2 regions of the Stutzerimonas decontaminans genome follow, and region 1 is predicted to be linked to the other one. Evidence: riboswitches for the same ligand, from Rfam matches in the RefSeq annotation. Region 1 holds a riboswitch; the other holds the start of a gene.
What was found. Region 1 has a riboswitch for cobalamin ahead of UIB01_RS17510 (TonB-dependent receptor domain-containing protein). Riboswitches for the same ligand answer to the same signal wherever they lie in the genome.
Positions count from the first base shown of each region.

Region 2: another riboswitch for cobalamin. It lies ahead of btuB (TonB-dependent vitamin B12 receptor); the one in region 1 lies ahead of UIB01_RS17510 (TonB-dependent receptor domain-containing protein).

Region 1 covers NZ_CP007509.1:3,792,862-3,803,020, reverse strand. Annotated here, with positions in the region: gene UIB01_RS17535 (phosphatidylglycerophosphatase A family protein) at 1-23, shown strand, start outside; gene UIB01_RS17530 (retropepsin-like aspartic protease family protein) at 110-757, shown strand; gene ribA (GTP cyclohydrolase II) at 868-1,485, shown strand; gene UIB01_RS17520 (hypothetical protein) at 1,482-1,889, shown strand; gene UIB01_RS17515 (cobalamin-binding protein) at 1,889-2,689, shown strand; gene UIB01_RS17510 (TonB-dependent receptor domain-containing protein) at 2,712-4,571, opposite strand; cobalamin riboswitch at 4,670-4,885, opposite strand; gene UIB01_RS17505 (AAA family ATPase) at 5,141-8,794, opposite strand; gene UIB01_RS17500 (exonuclease SbcCD subunit D C-terminal domain-containing protein) at 8,791-10,026, opposite strand.
Region 2 covers NZ_CP007509.1:3,284,824-3,294,982, reverse strand. Annotated here, with positions in the region: gene UIB01_RS15085 (cytochrome ubiquinol oxidase subunit I) at 1-1,174, shown strand, start outside; gene cydB (cytochrome d ubiquinol oxidase subunit II) at 1,185-2,327, shown strand; gene cydX (cytochrome bd-I oxidase subunit CydX) at 2,377-2,481, shown strand; gene UIB01_RS15070 (cyd operon YbgE family protein) at 2,478-2,771, shown strand; gene UIB01_RS15065 (group II truncated hemoglobin) at 2,814-3,275, shown strand; gene UIB01_RS15060 (cytochrome b/b6 domain-containing protein) at 3,291-3,629, shown strand; gene UIB01_RS15055 (hypothetical protein) at 3,650-3,892, shown strand; gene UIB01_RS15050 (C40 family peptidase) at 4,015-4,647, shown strand; gene UIB01_RS15045 (C40 family peptidase) at 4,724-5,248, shown strand; gene nhaD (sodium:proton antiporter NhaD) at 5,437-6,690, shown strand; gene UIB01_RS15035 (metallophosphoesterase family protein) at 6,704-7,507, opposite strand; cobalamin riboswitch at 7,653-7,867, shown strand; gene btuB (TonB-dependent vitamin B12 receptor) at 7,983-9,836, shown strand; gene UIB01_RS15025 (hypothetical protein) at 9,884-10,159, shown strand, end outside.

The DNA.
Region 1 (10,159 bases):
GACTGGTGGCGCTGTTGGTTTGATTGTGCGTCCGGTCGCTGCAGCGTGCCGGCTGTTAATGGATGATCGGTCGTTCCGGCCCGGACGGCCTGGTTTCGAGGAAATAGCCATGCGTAGCATCCCCATTCTGTTCGCCAGCCTGTTGCTGCTGCCCGCACTGGCGCAGGCCGCGTCCATGGTGCAGGTGGTTGGGCTGTTTCCGGGGGCTGCGGTGGTCAATGTCGACGGCCAGCGCAAGCTGGTCAAGGTCGGCCAGACCGGCCCAGGCGGCGTTCAGGTAGTCAGCGCCGATGCCAGTGGCGCGGTGCTGCGGGTCGATGGCGTCGAGCGTCACTACAACCTGAGCCGCGAATACAGCGGCGCCTACGCCACACCAAGCAAGACCCAACTGAGCGTGGCCAAGGGCACCGGCGGCCATTACTGGATCGCCGGAGCGATCAATGGCCAGCCGATCCAGTTTCTCGTCGATACCGGCGCTACCTCCGTGGCGATCAACGAACATCAGGCTCGCCGCCTGGGCATCGACTACCGGGTCAACGGCCGGCCGATGGTGGTGAGCACTGCCAGCGGTACCGCCAAGGCCTGGCGCGTTCATCTCAACAGTGTGAAGGTCGGGGCGATCGAGGTGATCGGCGTGGAAGCGGTAGTCGTCGAGGGTGGCTCGCCCACCGACGCGTTGCTCGGCATGAGCTTTCTCGGTCGCGTCAGCTGGCGCGAGGAGCAGGGCGTGCTGGTGCTGGAGTCGAAAACCTCCTGAGCCGCTTCCCGACGGCACGATAGGCGCGGTCGACGGCCAAACTCTCCAGCCAGATTCGGGGTTAGTTGGTGTTACAATGTCCGCTTTTCTGCCTTCTGGGATTTCCGCCCGTGTCTGTCGTGTTCGTCGCCGCTTCCCAACTGCCGACGCCGTTCGGTGTGTTCACCATGCATGGTTTTCTCGACCAGGACACTGGCAAGGAACATGTCGCGCTGACGCTCGGCGACGTGGCCGATGGCAAGCCGGTGCTGGGGCGTCTGCACTCCGAGTGCCTGACCGGTGATGCGTTGTTCAGCCTGCGCTGTGACTGCGGCTTCCAGCTGGAAGCGGCACTGCGGGCGATTGCCGACGAGGGCCGCGGCGTGCTGCTCTATCTGCGCCAGGAAGGCCGCGGCATCGGCCTGCTGAACAAGATCCGCGCCTACGAGTTGCAGGACGCCGGCGCCGATACCGTTGAGGCCAACGAGCGCCTGGGCTTCGCCCCGGACATGCGCGACTACGGCATCTGCCTGCCGATGCTCGAGCATCTCGGCATCGCGGAGATCAAGCTGATGACCAACAACCCGCGCAAGGTCAAGGCTCTGCAGGGCTTCGGCATTCGCGTCGCCGAGCGCAAGCCGCTGCAGATCGCGCACAATCCGCATAATCGCAAATACCTCGCCACCAAGGCCGGCAAGCTCGGCCACATGCTCGGCGAGATTCACCAGGGCGAAGCCGAGCAGTCGTGACGCGAGACGCCGCCCTTCGCCAGCTCGCACGTGACGGCTGGCTGTATACGCTGCTGATGGTGCTGCCTGTGCTGGTGCTTGGGCGCACATCGGTGGTGTTTGCCGATTGGGGTCTGCCACTCTTCGCTGCCGGCCTGGTTTCGCTGTTCTTCAGCCTGCGGGCCTTCACCCGCTTCAAACATGCACTGATTGCCACCGAACAGGCGCTGAACGGCCCGGTGGAGGACGATGCCTGGAGCGATCTGCGCCGTGTTCGCCGTCGCGGTCTGCTGATCGCCTCATTACCGGCCTGGATCGGCGCTGCGGGTGCGCTATTCGGCATGGAGCCGGTTGCTCGCCTGTTGCTGGTATTTGGCAGCCTGGTGTTGCTGGTGCTCTACCGCATTCCGCGGCAATTGCATTGATGCGACGTCTGCTACTCGTCGCGCTGGTTTCGCTGGCGTCATTGCCTGCGTTGGCTGCCGAGCGAGTAGTGAGCCTGGCGCCATCGCTCAGCGAGATCATGCTCGAACTCAACGCCGCCGACCGGTTGGTTGGCGTCCTGGATGGCGGCGAGCGCCCAGCAGAGCTGCAGTCGGTGCCTTCGGTTGGGCGCTACGGCCAGGTGGAAATGGAAACCCTGCTCAGCCTGCGCCCGGACCTCGTGCTGCTCTGGCCGGACAGTGTGCCGCGCAGTCAGCGTGAGCAGTTGCAGCAGTTCGGTATTCGCGTTCTGGTTGCCGAGCAGACCCGTCTCGAAGGGCTGGCCGAGCAGTTCGTTGCGGTTGGCAATGCCGTAGGCCGCGCCGAACAAGGCGAGCGGCTGGCGGAGCAATTTCGCGCGGGCCTTGCCGAGTTACGCAGCAACTACAAGCGCGCTGAGCCACTGCGGGTTTTCTATCAGATCTGGAATCGCCCGCTGTATACCCTCGGCGGCCAGCAGATCATCAGCGAAGCGATAGAGGTGTGTGGTGGGCAGAACGTTTTCGCCGACCTGACCCTGGCGGCACCTCAGGTCAGCATCGAAGCCGTGCTTGCTCGCGATCCCGAAGTCATCCTGGCCGGCAGTGGTGCGCAGCTGGACGAGTGGCAGGCCTGGCCGCAGCTCAGCGCCGTGCGTGATGGGCGATTACTGGAAGTGCCCGACAAGGGGCTGGAGCGACCGAGCTTCCAGATGCTGGCGGCGATCCGGAAGCTCTGCGAAGTGATGGCCGCAGCGCCCTGAGCGGGCGCGCTGGTTAACGCGACTACAGCGACGGATTCCAGATGACGGCGAACAGTGCGGTGCGGCCCTGCTCCTTGTAGCCGTAGGCGCTGTCCATGTTGGCGAATTCGCGCTGGTACAGCGCCAGGTGATAGTCCTTGTCCAGCACGTTATCCAACTTGGCTTCCCAGCGAAGTTCGGGGGTCGCCTGCCAGCTCGTGCGAAGGTTCAGCACGGCATATCCTGGGATTGTGGTGCGCTCAGACTCGTAGTTTGAATTGAACGCGCTGTCGTCGAAGCGCTGGCTGAAGGCCTGCCAGGACGCGCCGACGCCGAATGCGCCGAATTGGCGATCCATGTCCAGGCTCAGCGAGCGCTTGGCGCGACGTTGTAGTACCCGTCCGCTGTTCCGATCACGTGGATCGATGATGCTAACGCCGAGGCTCGCCTGCCACCCCAGCAGTTCGCGCGCCGCACTGGCTTCGAAACCGTTGATCCGTGCCTGGCTGATGTTTTCCATTCGGGTTCCACCCCAGGCAATCATGTCTTCGACGTCGGTACGATAAAGCGCGGCTTCCAGCTGGGTCTCGTCGAATTCAGCGCGCCATTGCAATTCGTAGGTCTTCGAAGTCTCCGGCGTCAGGTCCGGGTTCGGACCCCAGGCTGGGGGTGCGTAGAGATCGGTGAACGTGGGCGCACGGAAGCCTTCACCGTAGCTCAGAATCCAGCGCTGCGACTCACCCACCGGCAGGCTGAGCGCCGCGTTCCAGCTGTTGTGGCTGCCGAACTGCTGATTGTCATCGTGGCGTAGGCCCAGCTCCGTACCGAATCGCTCGCTCTGGAAGCTGTGCTGGGCAAAGAAAGCGAGGTTGTCGCGGCTGTCTTCCTGGTAGGTGGTGGTGGCATCGAGACGGTCCTCGTACCAGTCGCTGCCGAGACTTAGTTGCTGGCGTTCGCTCAGCTGCAGGCGATTGATCCAGGCAGCCGAGTGACGGGTGGTTTCCAGCAGGCCGTCGTTGTAGTTGGAGCCGACCGCGCGGTTGCGATCGAAGCTGCGACCCATCTCCAGACGGCTGTTCCAGATGTCCGTCAGCTGACTGTCCAGGTAGCCGCTGTAGCTGCTGACGCGAAACTCGTCCTGCGGTGCGCCCGGAGCAAACTCGTAGGCATCGTCGTACTCGTTCTTGCCGCGCTGGTCGTTGAGACTCAAGCCCGCTTTCCAGTTTGCATCGAACTGGTGATCCAGCTTCAGGTGCAGCGCCTTGTTGCGCTGGCCATCGTTGTCTCGATCGGCGCCGCGGTTGTCGCGGGTGATATCGAGGCCGTCGCTCTCATCGAGGCTGGCGCCTAGATGGACACGGGTCTGCTCGGTCCCGGCTGCCAGGCTCAGGCTGCGCTGGAAGGTCTGGTCGCTGCCGGCGGCCAAGCGGACTTCCGGTTTTATTCCGGGTTTGCCGCCACGGGTAAAGATCTGGATGACGCCACCAATGGCATCCGCGCCGTAAAGCGAGGAGCGCGGGCCACGGATCACTTCGACACGCTCGATGTTGTCGATAGCCAGGTAGTCGAGGCGGGCGAAACCGCTGGTGGCTGAAGCAATGCGTTGGCCATCGACCAGCACCAGCGTTTGTGCAGTACCGGTGCCACGCAGCGACAGCGATGCCACACCGCCAGGGCTGCCCACCTGTACGCCTGGCACACGCCGCAGCAGCTCGGGCACGCTGCGGGCTTGTAGCCGCTCGATATCGGCTCGAGTGAATACGGTATTGGCTGCAGTGGCCTGGGCGCGGGGTTCAGCCTGGCGGGCTGAGGTAATGAGCATGCTTGGCAGCTCCTGCTCAGCAGCAAACACCTCAACGCCAGGCAGCAGCGCCACGGCCAGGGCAAGTCGGGACAGTTTCATTCTTGGAATTCCTCAAAAGATCGCAGACTTTTGAGGAGGGCAGGAACAAGCGCGGGGGATGACGGGCAGCAGCGCTTGACGGTGCTGCCCTCCGCAACACCAGTCGAATCCGTCAGGCCGGTCTCCGGGCTTTCGACGCGCATCGCGCTCACCTTCCCATGTCGGAACACAGTGGCTGTCGAGCGGACGGCGATCCCAAGGATCGCGGTCGATTACCGTTGCGGGGGCAGCGCCGGCCTTGCTCTTCGAGCGCACCGGCTTCCCGTTTAATGCGGACCTTGCGGTCGTGCACACCTGGGCGGATAAGAAAACGCGCGAACCTTACGGCGGGTAGTGGGCAAACACAAGCGGACGAATGGCCGCAAGGGCCGCCAGCGCCTGTGGTTTCCGAGCAAAGTCGCGTCCCAGGGCTGCTCGCAGGTTGTTTGAAAAACATCCAGCCGCGATGGTGTTGCGCGCAGCAGAATGTTCAGCGATCTGCGCTGACTTGTTTGACGGCCGCGTTGGGCTCGAAGCGACCGAGCCCGTTGCCGATCACCGTCGAACGACGGCGTCGAAAGCGCCGGTCCTTATGGCAGCCCTCCAACAATTTGCAGATCACTCTGCCCATTGCCCTGACGGCGTACACGGATCTGCACCGGAATGCGCTCGTGCATTTCCGCGACGTGGCTGATCACCGCCACCTTGCGGCCCTGGGCCTGCAGCGAATCGAGCGCGTCCATGGCGATTTGCAGCGACTCGGGGTCGAGGCTGCCGAAGCCTTCGTCGATAAACAGCGATTCGATCTTCAGCTTGCTCGATGCCATCGACGCCAGGCCCAGCGCGAGGGCCAGCGAGACGAGAAAGGTTTCGCCGCCCGACAGCGAATGCACCGAGCGCAGTTCGTCACCCATTTCGGTATCCAACACCAGCAACCCCAGTGGGCTGCCGCCGCGCTTGAGGCGATAGCGGCGCGCCAGTTGGCGCAGCTGCACGTTGGCGTGCTGCACCAGCAGGTCGAGGTTGTAGGCCTGGGCAATCTTGCGGAAGGCGCCGCCGTCGCTGGAACCGATCAGCGCGGCGATGCGTCCCCAGCGCTGATGCTCGGCCCGCGCGGCGTCGATCTGGGTGAGCAGCGCCTGGCTCTGACTGCGACGCTTATCATCGTCGATCAGCTTGGCGCGGGTTTCCGCGCAGCGCTGGTCGGCCTGCTCGCACTGCTGCAGTTGCTCGGCATGGCGTTGCTGCAGCAGTTCGGTGTCCGGCGTCTCGGCATGCAGTTGTTTGTGCGTGTTCAGGCGGCTGAGGCAGCCGTCCAGACGCTCGCGACAGCGGGTCAGGGTTTCACTGTTCTCTCGCAGGCGCTGGCGCGCCTCGGTAATCAGCTGGTCGTCCATGTGCAGCAGTTGGGCGAGAGTGGCATCGTCCAGCTCCGGATGGCTGACGCGCCAGGCTGCCAGTTCGGCATTCAGTGCATCGCGTTCCTGCTCCAGTTCAGCGTGGCGCTGCTGGCAGTTCTGCTGCTCGCTGTGCAGGCGCGTCAGGCCAAGCTTGCTCTCGTTGAGCTGCTGATCGATCTCGGCCTGGGCCTGGCGGGCGGCGTGGATTGCCGCATCCAGCTGCTGTTGCCAGGCGCTGGCGCTGGTCTGTTCGCCAAGGCTGGTGCGCAGTGCCTGCTGGCAGGCCAGCAGCAGTTTCTCGCGCTCGTTCAGCCGCGCGCTGCAGCTCGCCTGTTTCTCTTGGCGATGGCGTTGCTGCAATTGCTCGTCGCTGCGGCGCTGCTCGCACTGGCGCAGCTCCTCGGCCAGCTCGGATTGCGCCTGAAGTTGCTGCAATCGCATGGCGACGTTGGCGTCCAGCTGCATAAAGGTCTGCGCCGGGTTTTCGCGCCAGCGCTGCAGCTGTTCTGCGGGCAGTAGCTCGGCGAAGGCCTGCAGTTCCTCGTCGAGTTGTTGGCTGTCGCGGGCGAGCGCATCGCGTTGGCGGGCGAGTTGCTGGGTCGCCTCGACGCAGGCCTCGCGCGCGGCCTGCCAGGCCTGCTGCAGGGTTTCGCTGCGCTGTTGCAGCGCGAGCAGTTGCTGCTGACGCTGGCTGGTGTTGGCGATCTGGTCTTTGAGTGTCGTCAGCTGCGCTTCCAGCCATTGCGAACGCTCGGCTTCCGGCTGCTCAAGCAATCGCGTGTGTGCGGGCAGGGCTAGCAGGCGCGGTGCCAGGGCCTGCAGCTGCACCTCGACTTCGCCCTGGCGTTGTTGCGTCTGCCGCAACTGCGTGCTGAGCGCGACATGGCGATCGCGCAGTTCCTGCAGACGCCGGTCCTGTTCCTGCAGCGACTGGCGCGCGCGCTCGGCCTCGCTGTCGTCGTGTCGGTCGAGGCTGGCGACCAGCGCATCGGTCTGCTGCCAGGGATGCTCGTCGCTGCCGCAGACCGGGCAGGGCTCGCCGGGGACGAGCGCCGCACGCAGCGCTTCGACATTCTCGCTGCGTGCCAGGCGTTGGCGTTCAAGCAGGGCGAGGGTGACCTTGAGCGCCTGCTCGGCAGCATCACGGTCACTACGAAGCTGTTTGCCCTGCGGTACCAGGCTGTCCAGCTCGGCCTGCTGGCGGCTGTGGGCGTCGCTCAGTTCGCGCTGGCTGGCGGTGAGCGTGAGCTGCTGCGCCCAGAGTTCGCGCAGGGCCTCGGTTTCGCGCTCGGCCTGGCGCCATTCGTCGAGCTGTCGATGCAGCTGGGCCAGCTGTTCGGCCAGCCCGACATCGCTGTCGCGCTCGCGTTGCAGATTGTCCAGTGCCTCGCGCGCCAGGTTTTGCTGCGTCTCGGCAGCCTTGGCCTGTGCTTCCAGTGCCGGGAGTTCGCCCTGACCTTGCTGCAGGCGTGCCGCCAGCTGGACGGCCTGTTGCAGGCGCCGACTGTAGCCGCCCCATGCTGCACAGAGCGGTTGCAGCGCTGCGCTCGTCTCGAGTCGCTGCGTCAGCGTTGCTAGCTGTTCGGCGGCGCGCTGTTGCTGCTCACCAAGCTGCTTGAGCGTTGCCTCGCCGGCGCTGGCCGCGGCATCGGCCTGGGCGCTTTCTGCGCGGATCGAGGCGAGGTCGGCGTTCAGATGGCTGAGGCGCTCCTCTTCGCGGCGCGCTTGCGCAAGCCTCGGCTCGGCCGTCTGCCGCGCCTGTTCGGCTGCGCGCAGGTCGTTGCCAGCGGCTTCGCACTGCCTCTGCAAGCTGTCGAGACGTTGCTGCAGGCTTTGCGCCTCGTGCTGCAGGCGAGTGAGACTTTCGGCGGCCTTGCCCAGCAGGGGCTCGAGTTCCTGCTGACGCAGAAAACGATGGCGCTGCGGCGCGAGCAGTTCGAACAGGTCGAGGATACGGCGGGCCTCGGTCAGGCTCTCGCGCTCGTCTTCGGCGTCCTGCAGCTGCTGGCGTGCCGCTTCGCGCTCGTTTTCCAGGCGCTGCAGTTCGCTGAGCCATTGCCGCTGCACTTCCAGCTCCTTGAGCTGCTGTTGCAGCTTCTTCAATTCTTCGAGCTGGGCCTGATGCTCGCGCTCCAGTACGTCACGCTGCTCGGGTTCCAGCGGCTGCAGACCGCCGGCCTGCTGTTCCAGGCGAGTCACGCTTTCCTTCGCCTGCTTGGCGGCCTCGAAGGCGGCCTGGCCGAGTCGGCTGTAGAGACCGGTGTCGGTGAGCTTTTCCAGCAGCGTGCCGCGCTCGTTGTCGTCGGCCTTGAGGAAGGCGGAAAACTCGCTCTGCGCCAGCAGCACGGCGCGGGTGAACTGTGCCAGGGTCAGCCCCAGGCGGGCTTCGAGCAGTTCCTTGAATTCGCGTTTCTTGCCGCTGGCCAGCAGCGTGCCGCTGTCGAGATCCGTAAGGCTCTGGCTGCTAGCCTGCAGGCGTCCGTCGACCTTTTCGCGGGCACGCTTGACCTCCCAGCGCGCGCGGTAGCGGTGGCCGTCGACGCCGACAAAATCCACCTCTGCATAGCCGCTGCCGCAGCCGCGGCGCAGCAAGTTGCGCTCGTCGCCGCCGCCGATCTCGGCTTCGACGTCGGGTACCTTGTTCAGCGGTGAGACGCTGTCGAGCCGCGGTGTGCTGCCGAACAGCGCCAGGCACAGGGCGTCGAGAATGGTGCTCTTGCCGGCCCCGGTAGGCCCGGTGATGGCGAACAGGCCGGCGCTGGCCAGCGGCTCCGCGGTGAAATCGATGATCTGTTCGCCGGCCAGCGATGCCAGGTTCTTCAGGCGGATGGCGAGGATTTTCATTGGTCGCCCTCCGCATGGGCGAACTCGACCCGTTGCAGAAGCGTGGCGAAGTCGTCCAGCGCCTGATCGTCCGCCGGGTTGCCGTATTCGGCTTCCCAGGCCCGGGCGAACAGCTCCTGCGGGGTGATCTGATCCAGGCCGAGCAATACTTCCGATTCCGCCTCGCCGCGTTTGCCGGCGTATTCGCTGGCGATCCGCACCAGTCGGCAGGCCTTGCCGGTTATCGTGGTTTCGATGCGCTGGCGCAGGTCCGGCAGTGGCTCGTCGAGCAGCACGCGTACCTCCAGCCAGGGCAGGTGGTCGTCGAACAGGCCGGTGGGCGGCAGCGCCTCCAGCGCGGCGATCACCTCGGCCAGCGACGCGCGACCGATACGGATCATCTCCACCGCGCGCGGCACCGGCAGCTGTTCGACGTTTTTCAATTGGTCGCCGTCCAGTTCGACCAGCAGCACCTGATGCGGGTAATTGACCTCGGCGAAGGACAGCGGCAGCGGCGAGCCGCTGTAGCGGATGCGCGCCTGCCCGGCGACCTGCTGCGGCTTGTGCAAATGGCCAAGAGCGACGTAAGCGACGGACTCGGGAAACAGGCTGGCTGGCAGCGCTTCGGCGTTGCCGATGACGATGTTGCGCTCGGACTCCTCCGACACCGCGCCGCCGGCCATGTGCGCGTGACTCATGGCGACCAGCGCCTGGCCGGGCTGGCGTGTGGATTCGGCAGCAGCGATCAGCCGCTCGTGGACCTGGCGGATTCCGGTCATATAGTCGTCGCCCAGTTCCATTCCGGTGACTTCGGCCGGACGCAGGAAGGGCAGGGTGAGACACCAGGCGGCGGTGTTGCCATTGGCGTCGTGGAGCGGCACCAGCAGACGTTGGTGATCGAGCTGGCCCTCGTCGACCCAGCTGATGCGCCCGACGGCATGGGCGTTGAGGCGCTTCATCAGCGGTGCCGGCAGCTCGATGCGCCCGCCCGAGTCGTGGTTGCCGGCGATCATCACGATGTCCAGCTGCGGGAGTTTTTCGTGGGCACGGACGATGAAGTCGTAGAGGCGTTCCTGGGCCTTGAGTGGCGGGTTGACCGTGTCGAACACGTCGCCGGCGATCAGCAGGGCGTCGGCGCGGTGGGCTACCAGCTGGTCGAGCAGCCAGGCGAGGAATTGCGCGTGTTCGAAGTCGCGGTCCTGGCCATGGAGGGTCTGGCCGAGGTGCCAGTCGGAGGTGTGGATCAGGCGCATAGGCTCAGGCTCATTGTGTGCGGGCGTAGCGGCAAAGCGCTGGCTTGGGATGGGCGGCGGGTGGTTGCGTCGGATGTAAAGGCTTGTGGGCGCGGTTGGATGTGGCTGTCACTTATCGTGCTGGTATGACGCG
Region 2 (10,159 bases), 510 kb from region 1:
GGTCGGCTCGGAGTTCAACTTCGAAACCATGCGCATGGAGCTGGTGGATTTCGGCGCGCTGCTGTTCAACCCGGTGGCGCAGGTCAAGTTCGTCCACACCGTTTCGGCCGGCTACGTCACCGGTGCGATCTTCGTGCTGGCGATTTCTTCCTTCTATCTGTTGAAGAAGCGCGACCTGGGCTTCGCTCGCCGGTCGTTCGCCATCGCCGCGGTGTTCGGCCTGGCCTCGACCATCTCAGTGATCATCCTCGGCGACGAGTCCGGCTACGAGATCGGTGACGTGCAGAAGGTCAAGCTGGCCGCCATCGAGGCCGAGTGGGAAACCCACCCGGCGCCTGCAGGCTTCACCCTGTTCGGCCTGCCCAATCAGCAGGAGATGCGCACCGACTACGAGGTGAAGATTCCCTACGCGTTGGGGCTGATCGCCACGCGCTCGGTGGACGAGGAGGTCAAGGGCATCAAGCAGCTGATCGCCGAGCACGAGCTGCGCATCCGCAACGGCATGCTCGCCTACGAGCGGCTGCAGGTGCTGCGTAGCGGCGACAAGTCGGCCGAAGCCATCGCCGCGTTCAACGAGGTCAAGCAGGACCTGGGTTACGGCCTGCTGCTGAAGAAGTACACCGCGGATGTGGTCGATGCCAGCGAGGAGCAGATCAAGCTGGCTGCGCTGGATACCATTCCCAATGTGTTTAGCCTGTTCTGGACCTTCCGCGTGATGGTCGCTGCCGGCTTCCTCATGCTGGTGCTGTTCGCCCTGGCGAGCTGGGCCTCGATCAAGCGCAATGCCGAGACCAAGCCCTGGTTGCTGAAGTTCGCCTTGTTCAGCCTGCCGCTGCCGTGGATTGCCGCGCAAACCGGCTGGTACGTCGCCGAGCATGGTCGTCAGCCCTGGTCGATCGCCGAGGTGCTGCCGACCCACTTGTCCACATCTACGCTGGCCGCAGGGGATATTTGGGGCTCGCTGATCGCCCTGGTGGCCTTCTACAGCCTGCTGCTGGTGATCGAGATGTTCCTGATGATCCGCTTCGCACGGCTCGGCCCAAGCAGCCTGCATACCGGGCGCTATCACTTCGAGCTCGAGACGGCTGCCGCCAATCAGGTACAGCGGCTCCGTGATGCAGTCACCAGGCCGGCAGTTAGCAAAGACGCCCCTACTGAACCTACCGCCGTGTGAGGTAAACGAGATGTTCGATTACGAGGTTCTCAAGCTCATCTGGTGGGTGCTGATCGGCGTGCTGCTGATCGGCTTCGCCCTGACCGATGGCTTCGATATGGGCGCCATGGCGCTGATGCCCTTCGTCGGCAAGACCGACCACGAGCGGCGCGCGGCGATCAATACCATCGCTCCGCACTGGGATGGCAATCAGGTGTGGTTCATCACGGCCGGCGGGGCGTTGTTCGCCGCCTGGCCAATGGTCTACGCGGTGGCCTTTTCCGGGTTGTACTGGGCGATGCTGCTGGTGCTGTTCGCGCTGTTCTGCCGGCCGGTGGGCTTCGACTATCGCAGCAAGGTGGAAGACCCCCGCTGGCGCAGCGCATGGGACTGGGCGCTATTCGTCGGTGGGGCGGTGCCGGCGCTGGTTTTCGGTGTGGCCTTCGGCAATCTGTTCCTCGGCCTGCCGTTCCAGCTGGATGAGCTGATGCGCTCTACCTACCAGGGCTCCTTCTTCGCGTTGCTCAACCCGTTCGCGCTGCTGTGCGGCATCGTCAGTCTGAGCATGCTTAGCGCCCACGGTGGCGCCTGGCTGATGTTGCGCACCGACGGCGCCCTGGCCGAGCGCTCGCGGCAGGCCACTCGCCTGTGTGCACTGGTGTTCCTGCTTGGTTTCGTCGCCGCTGGCCTGTGGCTGGCGCTGGGGATTCAGGGCTTCACACAATTGTCGGTCACCGATCCGGGCGCGGCACTCAATCCATTGCTGGATAAGCAGGTCGCACAGGATAACGCTGGCTGGCTGGGCAACTACAGCCGCTATCCAATCATGCTGATCGCGCCAGTCGCCGGGATCGTCGGTGCACTGCTGGCCCTGCTCGGCTCCAGCCGCAACAGTGGTGGGGTCAGCTTCGTCGGAACCAGTCTGATGATCGTCGGCAGCATCTGCACGGCCGGCTTCGCGCTGTTTCCCTTCGTCTTTCCGTCGAGCCTTGATCCCGCGTCGAGCCTGACCATCTGGGATGCGGTTTCGAGCAAAAAGACCCTGGGCATCATGTTCGTCGTGGCCTGCATCTTCGTGCCGCTGATTCTCTGCTACACGCTGTGGAGCTACATCCGCATGTGGGGCCGGATCAATCAGAAGACCATCGAAGCCAACCCTCACGGCCTGTACTGAATGAGCAAGCGGGCCGTCTGCGCCCGCTTCGCCCCAAGGAGAAACGACTATGTGGTACTTCACCTGGATTCTCGGTGTGCTGCTGGCCTGCAGCTTCGGCATCATCAATGCGCTGTGGCTGGAGGCCACACAGGATCTGGACGCCGAGCCGTGAGCAGCATCGCGCACAGGCGGTTCTACGGGTCGGCCAGTCGCGTGCTGTCATTGCTGCTGGCAGCGCCGCTGGCGCTGGTGTTGCTGATCCATCCGGCAGCAATGTTGGACGGGCAGGGCGGTTACAGCCATCCGCAACTGATGCTGGTGATGTTGGGCATTTCTGTGGGCTTTGTGCATGGCGTTGGTTTCCTGCCCCACCATTGGCTATGGCGCCTGCTGTTTCATCCGCTGATTGGCTGGCCGCTGATGGGGCTGGGTTACCTGATCCTGTGGCAGGCGCAGTTTTAGAGGTGGCAGCCGGGTGCCATGACTCACGCAAGAGGTAATGTTTTGAATACTTCCCTTGATCTCACTCCCTACCAACAGCTGGGCGGGGATGGGCCGCTGCGACAGCTGGTCGACCGTCTGTATGACGTAATGCTCAGCGAGCCAGATGTCCGGGTGGTGCGCGACATGCATGGCGACGACACCACGGAGATCCGTGAGCGGCTCTTCGACTTCCTATCCGGTTGGCTGGGCGGGCCTTCCCGCTTTATCGAAAAGCACGGACACCCGCGCTTGCGCGTCAGGCATCGCTTCTTCCGAATCGGAGAATCCGAGCGGGACCAGTGGATGTTCTGCATGCGCAGGGCCTTGGCGGACACGCCGATGGACGCCAGTCTGCGAGATCGCCTCGAGCAGGCGCTTGCGCAGATGGCCGATTATCTGCGAAACGATTCGCAAAGCTCGCCTGGCTGTGGCGCGGCCAGCTGTGCAGTCGAGCAGAAGCCCGCCGAGCGGTGCGGTTGCTGAGCGGGCCGCGCAGGCATGACTGCTGGTTGGGATATCAAAACGCGCCTGCTGCACTGGGCCATTGCGCTGACCGCTTGTTTTCAGCAGTTCAGTAGTCTGTGGATGTCCGACCCTGGCAGTCAGTACCTGTTTCCCTGGCATCGCCTGCTTGGTGCACTGACGGCGCTCATCGTGTTGCTGTTCTGGCTCTATAGCTACGCCGTTTATGATCTTCAGCGCCTGTTCCCCTGGGGGCGTGCCGGCCGGCTGCTGGTGCTGCGCGAAGGGTTTGGCCTGTTGCGCGGTCGTCTGCAGGCCAGCGGCCCGCGGCGGGGCTTTCGAGCTTTGTGCATGGCCTCGGGCTGCTGGCGCTGAGCGGCTGCGCAGTCACTGGCATGATCATGTTCGCCATGATTCCGCCAGGGCATGTCGGGCCGCCGGCGGACGGGATGGCCTTCACGCGCTATACACTGCAGCACAAATTCTTCGGCCAATTGCTGTGGCTCTACTGGTACGGCCACGTGGCAGTTGCGGTGGTTCACCAGCTCAAGGGGAATAATGTGCTCGGCGCCATCTTCGGGCTGCGCCGCGTCCAGAGCGCAGCGTCCAGCGATCAGGCTGAATCGAACTCCGGCTGAAGAACGGACCGCAGACGTTTTGTCGCAGGCAGCCGGTCACATTTCGTCCGATTGAATTTGATCATCGAAGCGATAGCGGGCATAGTCGCCGGCACTTTGAAATCAACGACACGGTCGTGCCCATGCGCCAACGCTTCGCACCCCTCGTGCCTCTCGCACTTATCGCCCTGCTGACCGCCTGTGCCGGTCAGCCGGTACAGACCGAGCAGCAAGCCAATGCGCCTCGTCTGTCGCAACATCACCCCCTGGCTGGATTCGACTTCGATGCGCTCGACAAGAGCGAGGAAGAGTCGCTGGCCGAGCTTACTGATGAGCACGATTACCAGCTGCCGCAGCTGGCCGATAGCATCCTCGAGCGCGGCTTCACCCTTGTCGGCACCCCGTATCGCTACGGCGGCAGCTCGGTGAAGAGCGGTTTCGACTGCAGCGGCTTCGTCGGCTTCCTGTTCCGCAAGGAAGCCGGCCTCAAGCTGCCACGCTCGACCCGCGAGCTGATCAACCTCGACGCGCCGGTGGTCAAGCGTAACGAGCTGGAGCCGGGTGACGTGGTGTTCTTCAACAACCGTGGCCGTGGCCGGGTCAGCCACGCCGGAATCTATATCGGCGATGACCAGTTCATCCACGCTTCCAGCAGTCGCAGCGGTGGCGTTCGTGTAGACAGCCTGGACGACAAGTACTGGCGCGCCAGTTACATGGAAGCCAAGCGTGTTCTGGCATTGGCTTCGGACCTGACACCACACACCGCCCAGCGTTGATCCGGCGATCTGCGGGGGTTGCGTCTTCCCCCGCATGCCGGCAGAGTGATGGCTCATTTGCCTGGACCGCTCTGCGATGCACTACCTGGCCCGTCTCACGCTTGTTGTCCTCTTTGCGCTGCTGGCCGCCTGTGCCGGTCAGCCACCGGCGCCGCCAGTTATTCAGGAACCCGCTACCTCTCACCCCATGCCAGGTGTTGCCGAGGATGTACTTTTCAGTGCGCTCGGCTTGGTCGGCACGCCGTACCGCTGGGGCGGCAACACGCCCGACAGTGGTTTCGATTGCAGCGGCCTGATCGGCTATGTCTATCGCGGCGCTGCCGGCATCAACCTTCCTCGCACCACTCAGGAAATGAGCAATCTGCGCGGCCCGGCCGTGCGCCGTCATGCGCTGCAGCCGGGTGATCTGGTGTTCTTTGCCACCAGCGGTGGCCGTCGTGTCAGCCATGCCGGTATCTACGTTGGACAGGATCGCTTCGTCCACGCGCCGTCCTCGGGCGGCACGGTTCGCCTGGACAGCCTCGCCGCCAGTTACTGGCAGAAAAACTATCTGGGCGCGAAGCGGGTGCTCGATCACGAGCAGCTTGCACGCAATCCCTGAGTGGAGGCTCTTCTAGCCTCGTGACCGACAGCGCTTCGTTAGCGTTATTCACATTCTGAAATACTCTGCGTTTGACATGCGGTGATTCCGCTCATCTCTGCGTTTGGCTACCATGCGCTGCCCAATTTCCTTCCGTGCGCAGCCCGCTGTGCACAAACCCCTTTCCTTACTTCTCCATTAGGTGAGTTATGCCTGAGTTGCTGACGTACGTGCTCATCGCGCTGGCGGTGGCGGCACTGCTTGGTGTCGTGCTTGAAGAAATTACCCATGTAAACAAGGCCAAGGTGACGCTGTTCTTCGGCACCCTGGCCTGGCTGCTGCTGTTCATCTTCACGCCGATGGGCGAAGCGCGGGAAGCCGTGCTGGAAAGCCTGAACGAGAACATCGCCGAAATTGCCGGATTGTGGATATTCCTAGTGGCGGCGATGACCTTCGTTGCCTACCTGAACAAGAAAGGCATGATCGAGAACCTGATCTACCTTGTGCTGCCGCGGCGGATCAGCGAACGAGCGTTACTGTTCCTCACTGCGACCTTCTGCTTCGTGTTCTCGTCGCTCGCCGACAACATCACCGCGACGCTGGTCTCCATCACGCTGATCCTTTCGCTGCAGCTGGATCGGGCGAAGACCATCAAGTTCGCCACGTTGGTGGTCTTCTCCGTCAACTCCGGTGGCGTGGCGCTGATTACCGGCGACGTCACCACGCTGATGATCTTCCTCGCTGGCAAGGTAGCGATCCTCCAGCTGTTGGTGCTGGCGGTACCGGCCTTCGTCGCGGTCATGGTGCTAGCTGCCATGCTGTCGATCGGTATGAAGGGGGAGGTGGCCGTACAGGGCCAGCGCAACGATGTACGTGGCGTGGACGTGGCGATTGCGCTGATCTTCCTCTGCACCATTCTCAGCACCATCGTTGGCAACTTCCTGTTCCAGATTCCGCCTGTACTGACCTTCCTCGCCGGCCTCTCGGTGATGTTTCTGGTGGCGCGCTTCTTCAGCGACGACAACGACTCCGATCCGATTCTCGAGTACGTGCGGCAGGTGGAGTTCGAGACCCTGTTCTTCTTCCTCGGCATCCTCCTGCTGGTGGGCATGCTCAAGGAAATCCGCGTGCTCGACGGGCTGGTACATATCTATGACCAGGTGCCCGCCGTGATGGCCAACTACCTGATGGGGGTGATGTCCGCGGCGATCGATAACGTGCCGCTGACCGCCGCGCTGCTCAAGTCCGGACTGGAAATGGGCGTCGCCGAGTGGATGGTGCTGACCTATGCGGTCGGCGTCGGCGGTTCGCTGCTGGTGATCGGCTCGGCGGCTGGCATCGTCGCCATGAGCAAGGTGCCGGGGCTGACCTTTGGCAGCTACCTGCGGCACATGCTCTACCTGTTCATTGCCTTCAACATCGGCTTCGCCGGGGTATACCTGATCGGCCTGTCGATGGGCTGATGGCGCTGCCGCGCTACCAGCTCAGGTTGAAGTGCGAACCCAGTACGAAGCGGTCGTCGAGCAGATCCCAGCGCTCGACGCAGACCTTCTTCTCTTCGCCCGGATGCAATTTCAGCCGGTTGAAAGAGTTCGGTGAGGTGCCGCGCAGGCGGGTCGAGAGTGTGGTGCCCGCCTGCACCATCCAGATCTCCCGCGCGAGGCCGGCGTACTGTTTGGACAGCGGCAGCACGTAGGGCAGGTGGATGTGCCCGCCCATGACCAGATCCAGCCCGTGCTCGGCCCAGCGCTGCAGCGCGGGTTCGGCGCCGTGCTGCAGGTTGCGCAGATCGCTCGGCACCATCGCGCCGAACGGTTGGTGGGCTACGACGATGCGAATCTTGCGTGGATCGCCATCGGCCAGCCGTTGCGCCACCCGCTCCACCTGCCGCGCCGTCACCACGCCGTCCTTGTGCCGGCGCGGATGGGTGGTGTTGAGGCCGACCACCAGCACGTCGTCGTTCTCGAACACCGGCTCCAGCTCATCGCCGAAGTGCCGCCGGTAGTTGCCGTAGGGCGTGAACAGGCGGGCGAAGAGGTTGTACAGCGGGATGTCGTGATTGCCTGGAATTACCAGCGTATCGCCGACGCCATTGGCTTCCACCCGTTGCACGAAGGCGGCGGCACTGGCGAACTGGCCGCGGCGGGCGCGTTGGGTAATGTCGCCGGAGAACACCAGCAGGTCGGCGCTGTGTTCGCGTATATGATCTTCCAGCGCCTGAACCACGCTGGCTTGTTCGGTGCCGAAATGGGTGTCGGAAATCTGCACGATGCTGGTCATGGGCGTCGGATATGGGTCCTGGCTGATTGCTGGCATTGTTGCATTCGAAGCCTTTCGGCGTCCGCCGTTCCGAGTGGCGAGATGCAAGCGGAAATTGCAGAGCGCTGCGACAACCCTGCGGTTGCGTCACGCCCGGCCTTGGACTAACCTCCGCGTCGCCTCAGGTGCCCCCTCGTCGAAGAGGGGGTGAAACAGGGAAGCCGGTCCATTCTCACGAAGATTCCGGCGCTGCCCCCGCAACGGTAGGCGAGTTGAGAAACCGTAACAGCCACTGTGCTCACGCATGGGAAGGCGCGGTTTCGGAACGCTGCAAGGCGTACGCTCGCAAGCCCGGAGACCGGCCTGTCGCATTCACTGACAGTGCGGCGGGCGCTGGGCGGGTGCATATCGTTCGATATTCACTTCTCTTTGCTGTTCCTCCGTCTGTCTTCGTCGACTTTCAGTCGTGCGGGTGGGCACGACGGAGACCTGAACCTTGATTGGCAAGCCCCGTTTCAAGCCAGCGGCCTATGTGTTGCTCGGCATTTCCCCCTTTTCCATTGGCCAACTGGCCGCGGCCCCGCTGGATCTCCAGCAACAGGTGGTGACCGCCACCCGCACCGCACAGACGGCTCAGCAAAGCCTCGCTGCGGTGACCGTGATCGACCGTGAGCGCATCGAGCGCAGCCAGGCGAGTTCGTTGCCCGAGCTGCTCAAGCAGGTTCCCGGCGTTTCGCTGAGCAACAACGGTGGGCCTGGCAAGTCCACCTCGCTCTTTATGCGCGGCACCGAATCCGATCATGTGCTGGTGATGATCGACGGCATCAAGATCGGTTCGGTGACTGCCGGCGGTGCCGCACTGCAGGACCTGCCGCTGGAGCTGATCGAGCGCATCGAAGTCGTACTCGGCCCACGTTCCAGCCTGTATGGCTCGGAAGCCATCGGCGGGGTGATCCAGATCTTCACCCGCAAGGGCGAGGGGCAGGGCGTCAAGCCGTTCTTCTCGGCCGGTTACGGCACCCACGACACCTACAGCGGCAGCGCCGGCGTTTCCGGTGGTGACGGTCGTGGCTGGTACAGCCTGGGCGTCAGCGGTTCGGATACCGACGGCATCAACGTCAAGTCGGCAGGCACCAGTGGCTACGAAAACGACGCCGACGGCTATCGCAACCTGTCAGCGACGCTGAGCGCCGGCTACCGCTTCGACAACGGCCTGGAGCTGGACGCGAACCTGCTGCAGGCCAAGTCGCACAACGATTACGACAGCGTGAACCGGGCTCGCACGTCCGGCTTCGGCGCCAATGCCGATGGCGAGTCGAGGGTCTTCGGCACCCGTGCGCGCTTCAGTCCGCTGGAGCCCTGGCTGGTGACGCTGCAGGCCGGGCGTAGCGAGGACAAATCCGATGCCTATCAGGACGGACAGTTCTATTCACGCTTCGACAGCCGTCGCGACACGTTCAGCTGGCAGAACGATATCGAGCTGGCCGCGGGGCATACGCTGATCCTGGGTGCCGACCACCAGCGCGACGAGGTCAACGGCACCACGGAGTACGCCGAGGACTCGCGAGACAACGACGGCTATTTCGCTCAGTACCTGGGCGAGGTCGGCCGCCATGACTGGCAGCTGTCGCTGCGTCGTGACGACAACGAGCAGTTCGGCCAGCACCACACCGGCAACATCGGCTACGGCTACGCGCTGACCGACTGGTTGCGCGGCACCGTCAGCTATGGCACGGCATTCAAGGCGCCGACCTTCAACGAGCTGTATTACCCCAACTACGGCAATCCTGAGCTGGATGCGGAAACCTCCGAGAGCCTCGAGGTCGGCCTCGCCGGCCAGCATGGCTGGGGCCACTGGGCGGTGAATGCCTATCGCACCGTGGTGGATGACCTCATCGCCTATGACGCCAGCATTTCCGCACCGGCCAACGTGCAGGAAGCGCGTATCCGTGGCGTCGAGCTGGTGCTCGGCAGCCAATTGCTGGGCTGGGACTGGAATGCCAACTACAGCCTGCTGGAGCCGGAGAACCGCTCTGCGGGCGCCAACCGTGGCAACGAACTGGCGCGCCGGGCCAAGCAGCTGTTCAACCTCGACCTCGACCGCCGGCTCGGTGCCTTCAGCGTCGGCGCCAGCCTGCACGCCGAGGGGCAGCGCTACGACGACCTCGCCAATACCAAGGAGCTGTCCGGTTACGCCACCCTCGATTTGCGCGGCGAGTACCGCATCACCCCTGAATGGCGCCTGCAGGCACGCGTCGCCAATCTGCTCGACGCCGACTTTGAGACCGCCGAGGGCTACAACCAGCCCGGACAGGCCGCTTACCTGACCGTGCGCTACCAGGCGCTGTGAACCCGAAGGCGCGCGGACGTCCCGCGCGCCGCATCAAGGAGATTGCAATGATCAAGCTTGCCCCGAGATACCAGCTGCTGGTGGGCCTCGCGCTCGCTGCGCTGTTGGCCATGACCCGCGGACAGCACTTCGCCAGCGTGAACCTGCCGAGCGCATCCTGGGCCGTGTTCTTCCTCGCCGGTGTGCTGGTGCGGCCGAAGTGGGTGTTTCCGGCACTGTTTCTCGAGGCTTCGCTACTGGATTTCGCCGCCATCCAGTGGGCCGGTGTCAGCGACTGGTGCATGTCGCCGGCCTACTGGATGCTGGTGCCGGCGTACGGTTCG